One region of the Peptoniphilus grossensis genome, then DNA from elsewhere that is predicted to be linked to it. Evidence: predicted binding sites of a transcription regulator. Region 1 holds the regulator's gene; the other holds the start of a gene.
The links. The regulator HrcA, encoded in region 1, represses chaperone genes, less so after heat shock. The targets are predictions, from matches to a motif close to ATTAGCACTCNATANTATNGAGTGCTAAT.
Positions count from the first base shown of each region.

Region 2: a site for HrcA is predicted at 2,458-2,486, ahead of BIV18_RS07975 (co-chaperone GroES). Genes of this name have one in related genera too.

Region 1 covers NZ_MJIH01000001.1:321,908-326,904, forward strand. Annotated here, with positions in the region: gene dnaK (molecular chaperone DnaK) at 1-1,155, opposite strand, end outside; gene grpE (nucleotide exchange factor GrpE) at 1,182-1,727, opposite strand; gene hrcA (heat-inducible transcriptional repressor HrcA) at 1,765-2,787, opposite strand; gene BIV18_RS01605 (helix-turn-helix transcriptional regulator) at 3,371-4,036, opposite strand; gene BIV18_RS01610 (Na+/H+ antiporter NhaC family protein) at 4,060-4,997, opposite strand, start outside.
Region 2 covers NZ_MJIH01000001.1:1,648,804-1,653,800, reverse strand. Annotated here, with positions in the region: gene gloB (hydroxyacylglutathione hydrolase) at 1-161, opposite strand, end outside; gene groL (chaperonin GroEL) at 523-2,145, opposite strand; gene BIV18_RS07975 (co-chaperone GroES) at 2,157-2,438, opposite strand; gene BIV18_RS07970 (methylated-DNA--[protein]-cysteine S-methyltransferase) at 2,589-3,116, opposite strand; gene rplQ (50S ribosomal protein L17) at 3,160-3,501, opposite strand; gene BIV18_RS07960 (DNA-directed RNA polymerase subunit alpha) at 3,512-4,459, opposite strand; gene rpsK (30S ribosomal protein S11) at 4,486-4,881, opposite strand; gene rpsM (30S ribosomal protein S13) at 4,894-4,997, opposite strand, start outside.

The DNA of each region.
Region 1 (4,997 bases):
TTCAATAAGTCTTGTAGTAATATTACCCATAGTTTCAATTCCAAGAGATAGTGGTGTTACATCAAGTAATAATAAGTCTTTTACATCACCTGATAGAACTCCACCTTGAATTGCTGCACCAAGAGCAACACATTCATCTGGGTTAATATCTTTTTGTGGTTGTTTTCCAGTCAACTTTTTAATACATTCTTGCACTGCTGGAATTCTTGTTGAACCTCCAACTAGAAGAACTTTATCTATATCCTTTGCAGAAAGTCCTGCATCTGATAATGCATCTTTAACAGGTCCTTCCGTCATTTTTACAAGATCAGCTGTAAGTTCATCAAATTTAGCACGAGTTAAATCCATATTTAAGTGAAGTGGACCAGCTTGTGATGCTGTAATAAATGGAAGATTAATATTAGTTGACAATGTTGAAGAAAGCTCCTTCTTAGCTTTTTCAGCAGCTTCTTTAAGTCTTTGAAGACTCATCTTATCAGCCTTTAAATCAATTCCATTTTCTTTTTTAAATTCTTCAGCAATATAATCGATAACTCTGTTGTCAAAGTCATCGCCACCTAATTTATTATTACCACGAGTTGCATGTACTTCAAATACTCCATCAGAAAGTTCAAGGATTGAAACATCGAAAGTACCACCGCCAAGGTCATAAACCATTACAGTTTGTGCCTCTGTATCCTTATCTTCTCCATAAGCAAGAGCAGCCGCAGTTGGTTCATTTACAATTCTTTTCACATCAAGACCTGCGATTTTTCCTGCATCTTTAGTTGCTTGTCTTTGAGCATCTGTAAAGTAAGCTGGAACTGTAATAACCGCTTCAGTAATTTTTTCTCCAAGATAAGACTCTGCATCAGATTTTAATTTTTGTAAAATCATAGCTGAAATATCTTGTGGTGTATAAGTTTTTGAATCTATCTTTATATTAAAGTCAGAACCCATGTGTCTCTTAATAGAAGAGATAGTTCTGTCAGGGTTTGTAATAGCTTGTCTCTTAGCAGTTTCTCCTACTAATCTTTCACCATCTTTAGTAAAAGCTACAACAGAAGGTGTAGTTCTATTACCTTCAATGTTTGGAATTATTACAGCGTCTCCACCTTCCATTACTGCTACTGCAGAGTTAGTTGTTCCTAAATCAATACCAATTATTTTTCCCATAATAAATTTCCTCCTAAATAAATCACTTATTGTGAAACTTTGACCATTGCAGGTCTTAGCGTTTTGTCATTAATTAAATAACCTTTTTGTAAAACTTCAATTACATAGCCACTGTCGTATTCATCAGAATCTTCAGTGAGCACTGCGTGGTGATACATTGGGTCGAATTCTTCACCCAGAGCCTTCATTTCAACAATACCTTCCTTTTTAAGTACTTCAGTAAGTTGATCCTTTATCATCATTATCCCGTCATAAGTTGAATCCCTATCACCAATAGAATTCATTGCTCTTTCAAAATTGTCAATGACAGGAAGTAAGTCGTTTACAACCTTTTTAACTCCAAGTTCAATATATTCAGCCTTTTGAGCTTCAGTTCTTCTCTTGTAATTTGCGAAATCAGCTTGAAGTCTCATAAACTTATCAGTTAGTGCTTGATACTTTTCATCGTCACTTTCGTAGTCGATAATTTTTTCAGAATCCTCTTCTGTCTTCGTATCATCACTAATATTTTCATTATTTATATTATTATTTTCATTAACAGCTTCTTCTTTAATATCTTCTTCTTTTTTTATATCTTCTTTTTTATATCATCATTTGTCATGTACTCCCTCACATTTCTTTTAATCCTCTAGTAAGTGCATCACTAAAAATTTTAACGACCTTGACCAATCTCATATAATCAATCCTAACTGGTCCAATAATTCCAATACTTCCATAGATACCATAATCTTTAGTAAAGGGTGCTCTAATAATAGTATTTTCTTTCATTAAACTTGCACTATTTTCTGAACCAATTATTACTTCCACATCTCCTGTGAAATTATCATCTTTTAAGATTTGAAATAAACTATCTCTATCCTCAACTAAACTCATAAAATCTTTAGCCTTGTCAAGATCCCTATATTCGTCAAAATTCAAAATATTAGTGAGACCATCATAATAAATTTCAATGGATGAGACCTTTTTATTAAATTCACTTGCGATTTTTACAACATTGGAAATAAAATTCCCATATCTAATCATATTATCGGAAAGAGAAATTTTAAGTGATTCAATTTTGTCAAAGTCAATTCCCGACATTTTTTCATTTAAAACTTTCTCAATATAATAAAAATCTTCATCAGAAATATTTTCTATTTCTAAAAAATATCTTTCTATTACTCCCTTATCGCCTATTAAGACCAAGAGTGCCGTATTTCTATCGATTTTTACAAGAGTAAGTCTTTTTATTTTAGTATCAGCCTTTTGTGGTGTAATTAAATATGCCGTGCAATTACTGATGTTGGCGAGCAAATTAACTGAATTTTTATAAAAGTCTTCTAAATTTCTAGAAGTATATAAAATTCTGTCTTTGATTTTTTTAGAAGCATCTATATCATGAAATTCGCTAAAACTTTTAAAAATTTCATCAACATAAAATCTATAAGCCTTATCAGAAGGAATTCTTCCCGCTGATTGATGCGGCTTATTTAAAAAACCAAGATCTTCAAGATCTGCCATTTCATTTCTTATAGTCGCAGAACTAACTCCAAGATGATATTCTTTAGATAGAGTTCGTGACCCGACGGGAGTTGGCATATCGATATATGCTTCAATTATGGCATTTAAAATATTTATTTTTCTAGCATCCATAATTTCCTCCTTTATTAGCACTCATTGGTGTTGAGTGCTAATCTATTTATATAGTACCCTCTTCTCTCCTATTTGTCAAGGAATTTTCAAAAATTTTTTATTATTTTTTCTTAACTGTAAAGACATATGTTACAGAAATAAAACCATATTTCCTAATGACTATGCCTTATAAAAAAGCTTGTATTTAGCTATGGTAGATGCACCAAGTAAGTGAACCACTCGAATGAGGGAATGAGATAAGATATTGTCGCAATTAACAATATTTTTTGAAAGCAGAATCTAATTTTTTGTCTCAACAATAATAAAAATGTCTCAACAATAATAAAAAATTTGAATTTTCTTATCAAAAGTAAAGGATTCACCCTAGTCTTGCGACCAGCTCTTGATAAAAAATCTCCAAATTTTTTAAAAAGCAATTAGGCAAAAATGTGAAATTTAAGATATTTAAAAAAAATATCAGCTCACATCCTATCAGGAAGAGCTGATACACAAAACTTTTTATAGAACCACAAACTCAGGAGTACTCCTGAGTTTATCTACAATCTGAGACGAGTTTTTTATTTTGGACTTTTACAACATCCCCTTATATATTATCATAATCAAGTCTATCTTTTTTCAATTCATCCATATAGGAATAAACAGTAACTTTAGATATTCCTAATTGTAAAGCTACTTTATCAATTGTGCCTTTTGAATTGAATACTCCCTTTGCATCTAAGAATTGAATAATCTCTTTTTTTCTAGCTTTAGATAGATTTGTGGAGTTTTCTGGAATTATTTTACTTATTATCTCATCAATTACATCTTCTATTGATTCTATTTGAGAAATATCGAACTTATTTGTATTTTGTTGATTGTTATTCCCTGTGAAATAATCCAGCATTTCTTGTATTTGATTGAACATATCTATTTTTATATTTATACAAATCGCTCCAATAATTTTTTTATTTGTATCTCTCAAAAATACTGTCGATGATTTTATTTTAGATCCATTCCTTGCGGTAAAATAGTAGTTTATTAAAGTATCTTTATTGAACTTTTCTTTTAACAATATCTTATTCATCAAATAGTCAAATGTATCTCCTATTTTTCTGTCAGTTACATTTGGATTAACTAAATAAACAACTGAATTTTCAGGCTGAGACAAATCATGTAGGACCACCTCACATTGATTTCCAAAAGTCTTGCCTATCGTTTCACATACAGCTATATATGGCTTTAAAACATCCTTGATTTTATAATCGTGCAATTTAAAATTCCCTCTCTCTCAAGTTAAAATCCTGCTGAATCAACTTCACCTGTTTCGTAATTTATTCTAGATTTCGGTGCATCATAATTCCAATCCCATGGATCCTGTTCAATTGATTTATCAGCATATGGAATATATATTGATATTATGGTCGTTATTCCTAAAAATATAACATACCACATGTGTGGAACAATTTCAATCGGAGCTACAGTAGACTCTGCTAATGCACTTATTAACAAAATTTGATTTCCATATGGCAGTAAACCTTGGACAACACATGCAAAAACTCCAGTAATTGTTGCTGCTCTTCTAGGATCAACTTTATAGTCCTTAGATAATTGTCTAGAAACATCACTTGTAACAATAAGTGCAGCTGTATTATTTGCAACTGCTGCATCAGCTAAACCAACAATAGCTGCCATTCCTAACTCAGCTGATTTCTTATTTTTAATAAATCTTTCAATAAAACTCATTATAAGTTTTAATCCACCTTGTTCTCTCATCATTCTTGAAAGTCCGCCAATAAGAATTGCCAGCATTACAATAGTGAGCATGTCAGCAAATCCATTAAATATAGCTTCTCCCCATGTAAGAAAGTTTAAGCTTCCATTTATAAATCCAATAGCTCCTCCAACTAAAATTCCAAAAGTTAGAACTACAAAGAAACTTAATCCTGCTAAAGCTCCCATTAAAACAACTATATATGGTATAATATTAAATAAGCTATATGTGCCTGCTTCTATCTCGACAATAGTTGAAGGCTTACCTATTATATAATAGACTATAGCTGTCAGTATAGCTGAAATTACTGCCATTACCGCATTAATTTTAACTCTTTCCACTGGTTTAATTTTATGAGTTCTGGCAGTTACAATACTGACATCTGAAATAACACTTAAGTTATCTCCAAAAAAAGCACCTGACACTACCGCTGCTAAAATTATAGGTACATTAAGTCCTG
Region 2 (4,997 bases), 1.3 Mb from region 1:
TCCATGTGCTTGTGAGTAAGAAGGATGGCAACTAATTTTTTGTTTTTTAAATAATTAAGAACAGGAACTGAATCTCCGGGATCCACTACGATGATTTTGTCCTCCTTTTCAATTGTCCAAATATAATTGTCTTCAAAAGCCTTGATATAATTAATATTCATAAAACACCTCACTATATAATTACTCTAACTGCCTCTATTTAAACAAAGATGTGTTAATTTTAAAGGTTTTTAAAGTATAACTTCCTCAGCAATACTCCTTTAAGTCTTACTGTCTTATCTTTAGATAAAATTTTTATAAACTCTTACTTTAAGCTCCTTTGCTGGATAAAATAAAAAAACAGCCTATCTCAAGACTGTTTTTTTGAGGCTGTTTTAATAAATCCTATTTGCCTGAAAATGCTAATTATTCCTTCGCATTTTCTATATTACATGGATAAGATTTTTCATAAGTTCATGTTTTCTTTCAGTCGCATTGCTGTTAAAGTCAGAAAACCGAGACTTATCTCGGCTTTTCTTATTATTACATCATTCCCATTCCTTGATTCATTGCTGGCATTGCAGGTTTTTCTTCTTTTATATTTGCTACTGCTGCTTCTGTTGTTAAAATCATTGATGCTACGCTTGCTGCATTTTGTAGTGCTGATCTTGTTACTTTAGTTGGGTCTACTATTCCAGCTTTTTTCATGTCTACATATTCTGATTTATATGCATCGAAACCTATGCCCTTTTCTTTTTTCTTTACATGTTCTACTATTACTGAGCCTTCTAATCCTGCATTTTCTGCTATTTGTCTTAGTGGTTCTTCCAATGCTTTCAAGATGATATTTGCACCAGTTTTTTCGTCGCCCTCTAACTCATCAACTGCTTTTGCAACTGCTTCAATTGAATCGATTAATACTGTACCACCACCAGCTACTATACCTTCTTCAACTGCTGCTCTTGTTGCTGCAAGAGCATCCTCAATTCTTAATTTTCTTTCTTTTAATTCAACTTCTGTTGCTGCTCCTACTTGGATTACTGCAACTCCGCCAGAAAGTTTTGCAAGTCTTTCTTGTAATTTTTCCTTATCAAATTCTGAATCTGAATCTTCAATTTGGTTTTTAATGTGGTTAATTCTATTTTCAAGTTCAGATTTTTCGCCTGCTCCATTTACTATTACTGTAAGTTCTTTTTCAACTCTAACCTTTGACGCAGAGCCAAGCATATCAATTGTTGCATCTTTAAGATCTTGACCTAAATCAGAGGATACAACTTGTCCACCTGTTAAAATTGCAATGTCTTGTAGCATATCCTTTCTTCTGTCTCCATAGCCTGGAGCCTTTACTCCAACAACATTTAGAGTTCCTCTTAGGGAGTTTACAACTAAAGTTGCAAGTGCTTCACCTTCGATGTCATCTGCAATAATTAAAAGTGGTTTAGATGCTTGCAATACTTGTTCAAGTAGTGGTAAAATTTCTTGAATATTTGAAATTTTTTTGTCCGTAATTAAAATATATGGATCTTCTAATTCTGCAACCATTTTGTCAGAGTCAGTTACCATATATGGTGAAAGATATCCTCTATCAAATTGCATTCCTTCAACTACATCAAGGCTTGTGCCCATTGATTTAGATTCTTCAACAGTGATTACACCATCATTGCCAACTTTTTCCATTGCTTCAGAAATAAGCTTGCCAACTTGTTCATTTGCAGCTGAAATTGAAGCAACTTGTTCAATAGATTCCTTTGAAGAAACTTCCGTTGAAAAGTTTTTGATTTCCTCAACAGTACTTTCTACCGCCTTATCAATTCCCTTTTGTAAAACCATTGGATTTGCACCTGCTGCAATATTTCTCATTCCTTCTCTAATAATTGCTTGAGCAAGAAGAGTAGCTGTAGTAGTTCCATCTCCAGCAACGTCATTAGTCTTTGTAGCAACTTCCTTTAAAAGTTGTGCACCCATATTTTCAAATTTATCTTCACATTCAATTTCTCTTGCAATAGTTACACCATCATTTGTAATTAGTGGTGTGCCATATTCTTTGTCTAAAATTACATTTCTACCCTTAGGTCCAAGTGTTACTTTAACCGTATCTGCAAGAGTATTTATTCCTTTAATTAAGCCCTTTCTAGCTTCCTCTGAAAATTTAATTTCCTTTGCCATTTTATCACTCCTTATTCAATAACTGCCAAGATGTCTTGGAATTTTATTATTGTGTATTTTTCCTTATCAAGTTCAATATCATTTCCTGCATATTTTGAAAAAATAACTTTATCTCCTACTTTGACAAGTCCCTTCATATCTTCATCCGTATCTAGTTTATTTCCTATTGCAATAACCTCTGCTATATTTGATTCCTCTTTAGCTGAAGAAGGAAGTACTATGCCTGAAGCAGTTGTTTCTTCTTTTTCAATTTTCTTGATGACGATCTTATCGTCAAGTGGTCTAAGTTTCATCTATATTTACCTCCTTTTTATTAGCACTCGGCAACGCCTTCTGCTAATATATATATTAATACATTGGCAAAAATTTTTCAAGGGTTGAGTGCAAAATAAAAAATAAAAGCTTCACTTTTTTATAGCAAAGCTTTTGTTTTACTTCTACATTTATTTTTTAAACTTGAAACCCTCGTTTTGAAGTAATTTCTTTTTTTTCGCAATTCCTCCTGCATAGCCTTTAAGACTTCCATCGACTCCAATCACTCTATGACAAGGTACTATTATTGATATCGGGTTATGCCCAACTGCACCACCTACCCCTTGTGCCGACATTTTTTTATACTTTCCCCTCTCTATTAATTTCTCTGAGATAGCTTTATATGTAATAGTTTCTCCATAGGGTATATCTAATAAAATTTTCCACACATCTCTTCTAAATTCTGTTCCAATAAGTTTTATGCAAGGCATAAATTTTGGCTCTTCACCACTAAAGTAAATATCAAGCCACTTTTCTGTAGTTTCTAAATTTTTATTGATGATTTCTAACTTTTTTAAGTTAAAATCTTCTACCTCTTCACCTTTTATAACTTCTCCAAAATATTTTTGATTTTCAAAATATAGTCCAAGTAAAAATTCTTCATCAAAGATTAAATAAATTTTCCCTAATGGCGAGTTGTAAATTTTTTTATAAAACATAAGCCCTCCAAAAATATAAAAAAGGAAATCCCATTGGATTTCCTTATACTAATTCTATAATTGAAATTTCTGCACCGTCTCCACGTCTTGGACCCATCTTCAATACTCTAGTGTATCCACCATTTCTATCTGCATATTTTTCAGAATATTCTTCAAATAATTTTGTAACAACATCTTCAGAATAAATATATGCTAAAGCTTGTCTTCTTGCGTGAAGGTCGCCTCTTTTTCCAAGTGTAATCATGCGATCTGCAATTCTTTGAACTTCTTTTGCTCTAGTGTGAGTAGTTTTAATTCTACCTTCCCTTAAAAGAGAAGTAACAAGGTTTCTAAGCATTGCACGTCTATGACTTGAATTACGGCCAAGTTTTCTGTTTTTTGCCATAATGTCCTCCTTATTCTTCTTCAGGTTTGAGGCTAAGTCCTAATTCTTCAAGCTTTTCAGTTACTTCTAGTAGAGATTTCCTACCAAGATTTCTAACTTTCATCATTTCACTTTCAGTTTTATTAGTCAATTCCTCAACGCTGTTTATTCCAGCTCTCTTTAAACAGTTAAATGATCTAACAGATAAATCTAATTCCTCAACTGTCATTTCGAGAACTTTCTCTTTTTGATCCTCTTCTTTTTCAACCATCAAATTTATTTCACTGACATGTTCCTTTAGACCAATGAAGAGTTCAAGATGTTCTGTCAAGATTTTTGCTGCAAGAGATGTAGCTTCGTCAGCTTTCATTGAACCATCTGTTGTAACTTCAAGGATTAATCTATCATAATCAGTTCTTTGTCCAACTCTAGTGTTTTCAACTTTCCAGTTTACTTTTTCCACTGGTGTAAAATTAGAATCCATTGGAATAATTCCAATTTCAGTTATTTCATCCTTTTTAAGTTCAGAAGGTTCATAGCCTCTTCCCCTTTCAACCATCATTTCAAGATAAAAATCAGCATCTTCATTTAGCGTAGCTATATGTTGATCTGGATTAATAACAGTTACCTGAGGTTGAAGCTCAATGTCAGAAGCTTTAATTTCTCCCTTTCCCTTTTTTTCTATAACAAGTTTTACAGGTTCATCTTCAGTCATCTTTAAAACTATAGATTTAATATTTAAAACTATTTCAGGTACATCTTCCAATACACCTGGAATTGTATCAAATTCATGTTCAACGCCGCGTATATTTATAAAAGAAACTGCTGCGCCTGGTAGAGAGGAAAGTAACACTCTTCTTAAGGAATTTCCAATAGTGATACCAAATCCAGCTTCTAGAGGTTCAACGACGAATTTGCCATATAAACCTGACTCATCTAATTCTTCAATACTAATTCTAGGTTTTTCAATTTCAATCATGGGTACCCTCCTTCTCGATAAATAGTTTAGACTCTTCTACGTTTTGGTGGTCTACATCCATTATGAGGAATTGGAGTAACATCTTTAATCATAGTTACTTCAAGACCTGATGCTTGAAGAGATCTAATAGCAGCTTCTCTTCCTGAACCTGGACCCTTTACATATACATCAACGCTCTTTAATCCATGTTCTTTAGCTTTTTCAGCTGCTTCTTGTGCTGCTTCTTGTGCTGCAAAAGGAGTTGACTTTCTTGAACCTCTAAATCCAAGTTGTCCAGCACTTGCCCAAGAAATAACATTACCGTTAATATCAGTAAGAGTAACCATAGTGTTATTAAATGTTGAAGCTATATGAGCTTCTCCCTTTTCAATATTTTTACGAACACGTCTTCTAGAACGTGTAACCTTTTGTTTTTTAGCCATTAAAGTCCCCCCTTACTTACTTTTACTAACAAGTTTCTTAGGACCTTTTCTTGTCCTAGCATTAGTCTTAGTTTTTTGTCCCCTTACAGGAAGACCCATTTTATGCCTTCTTCCAC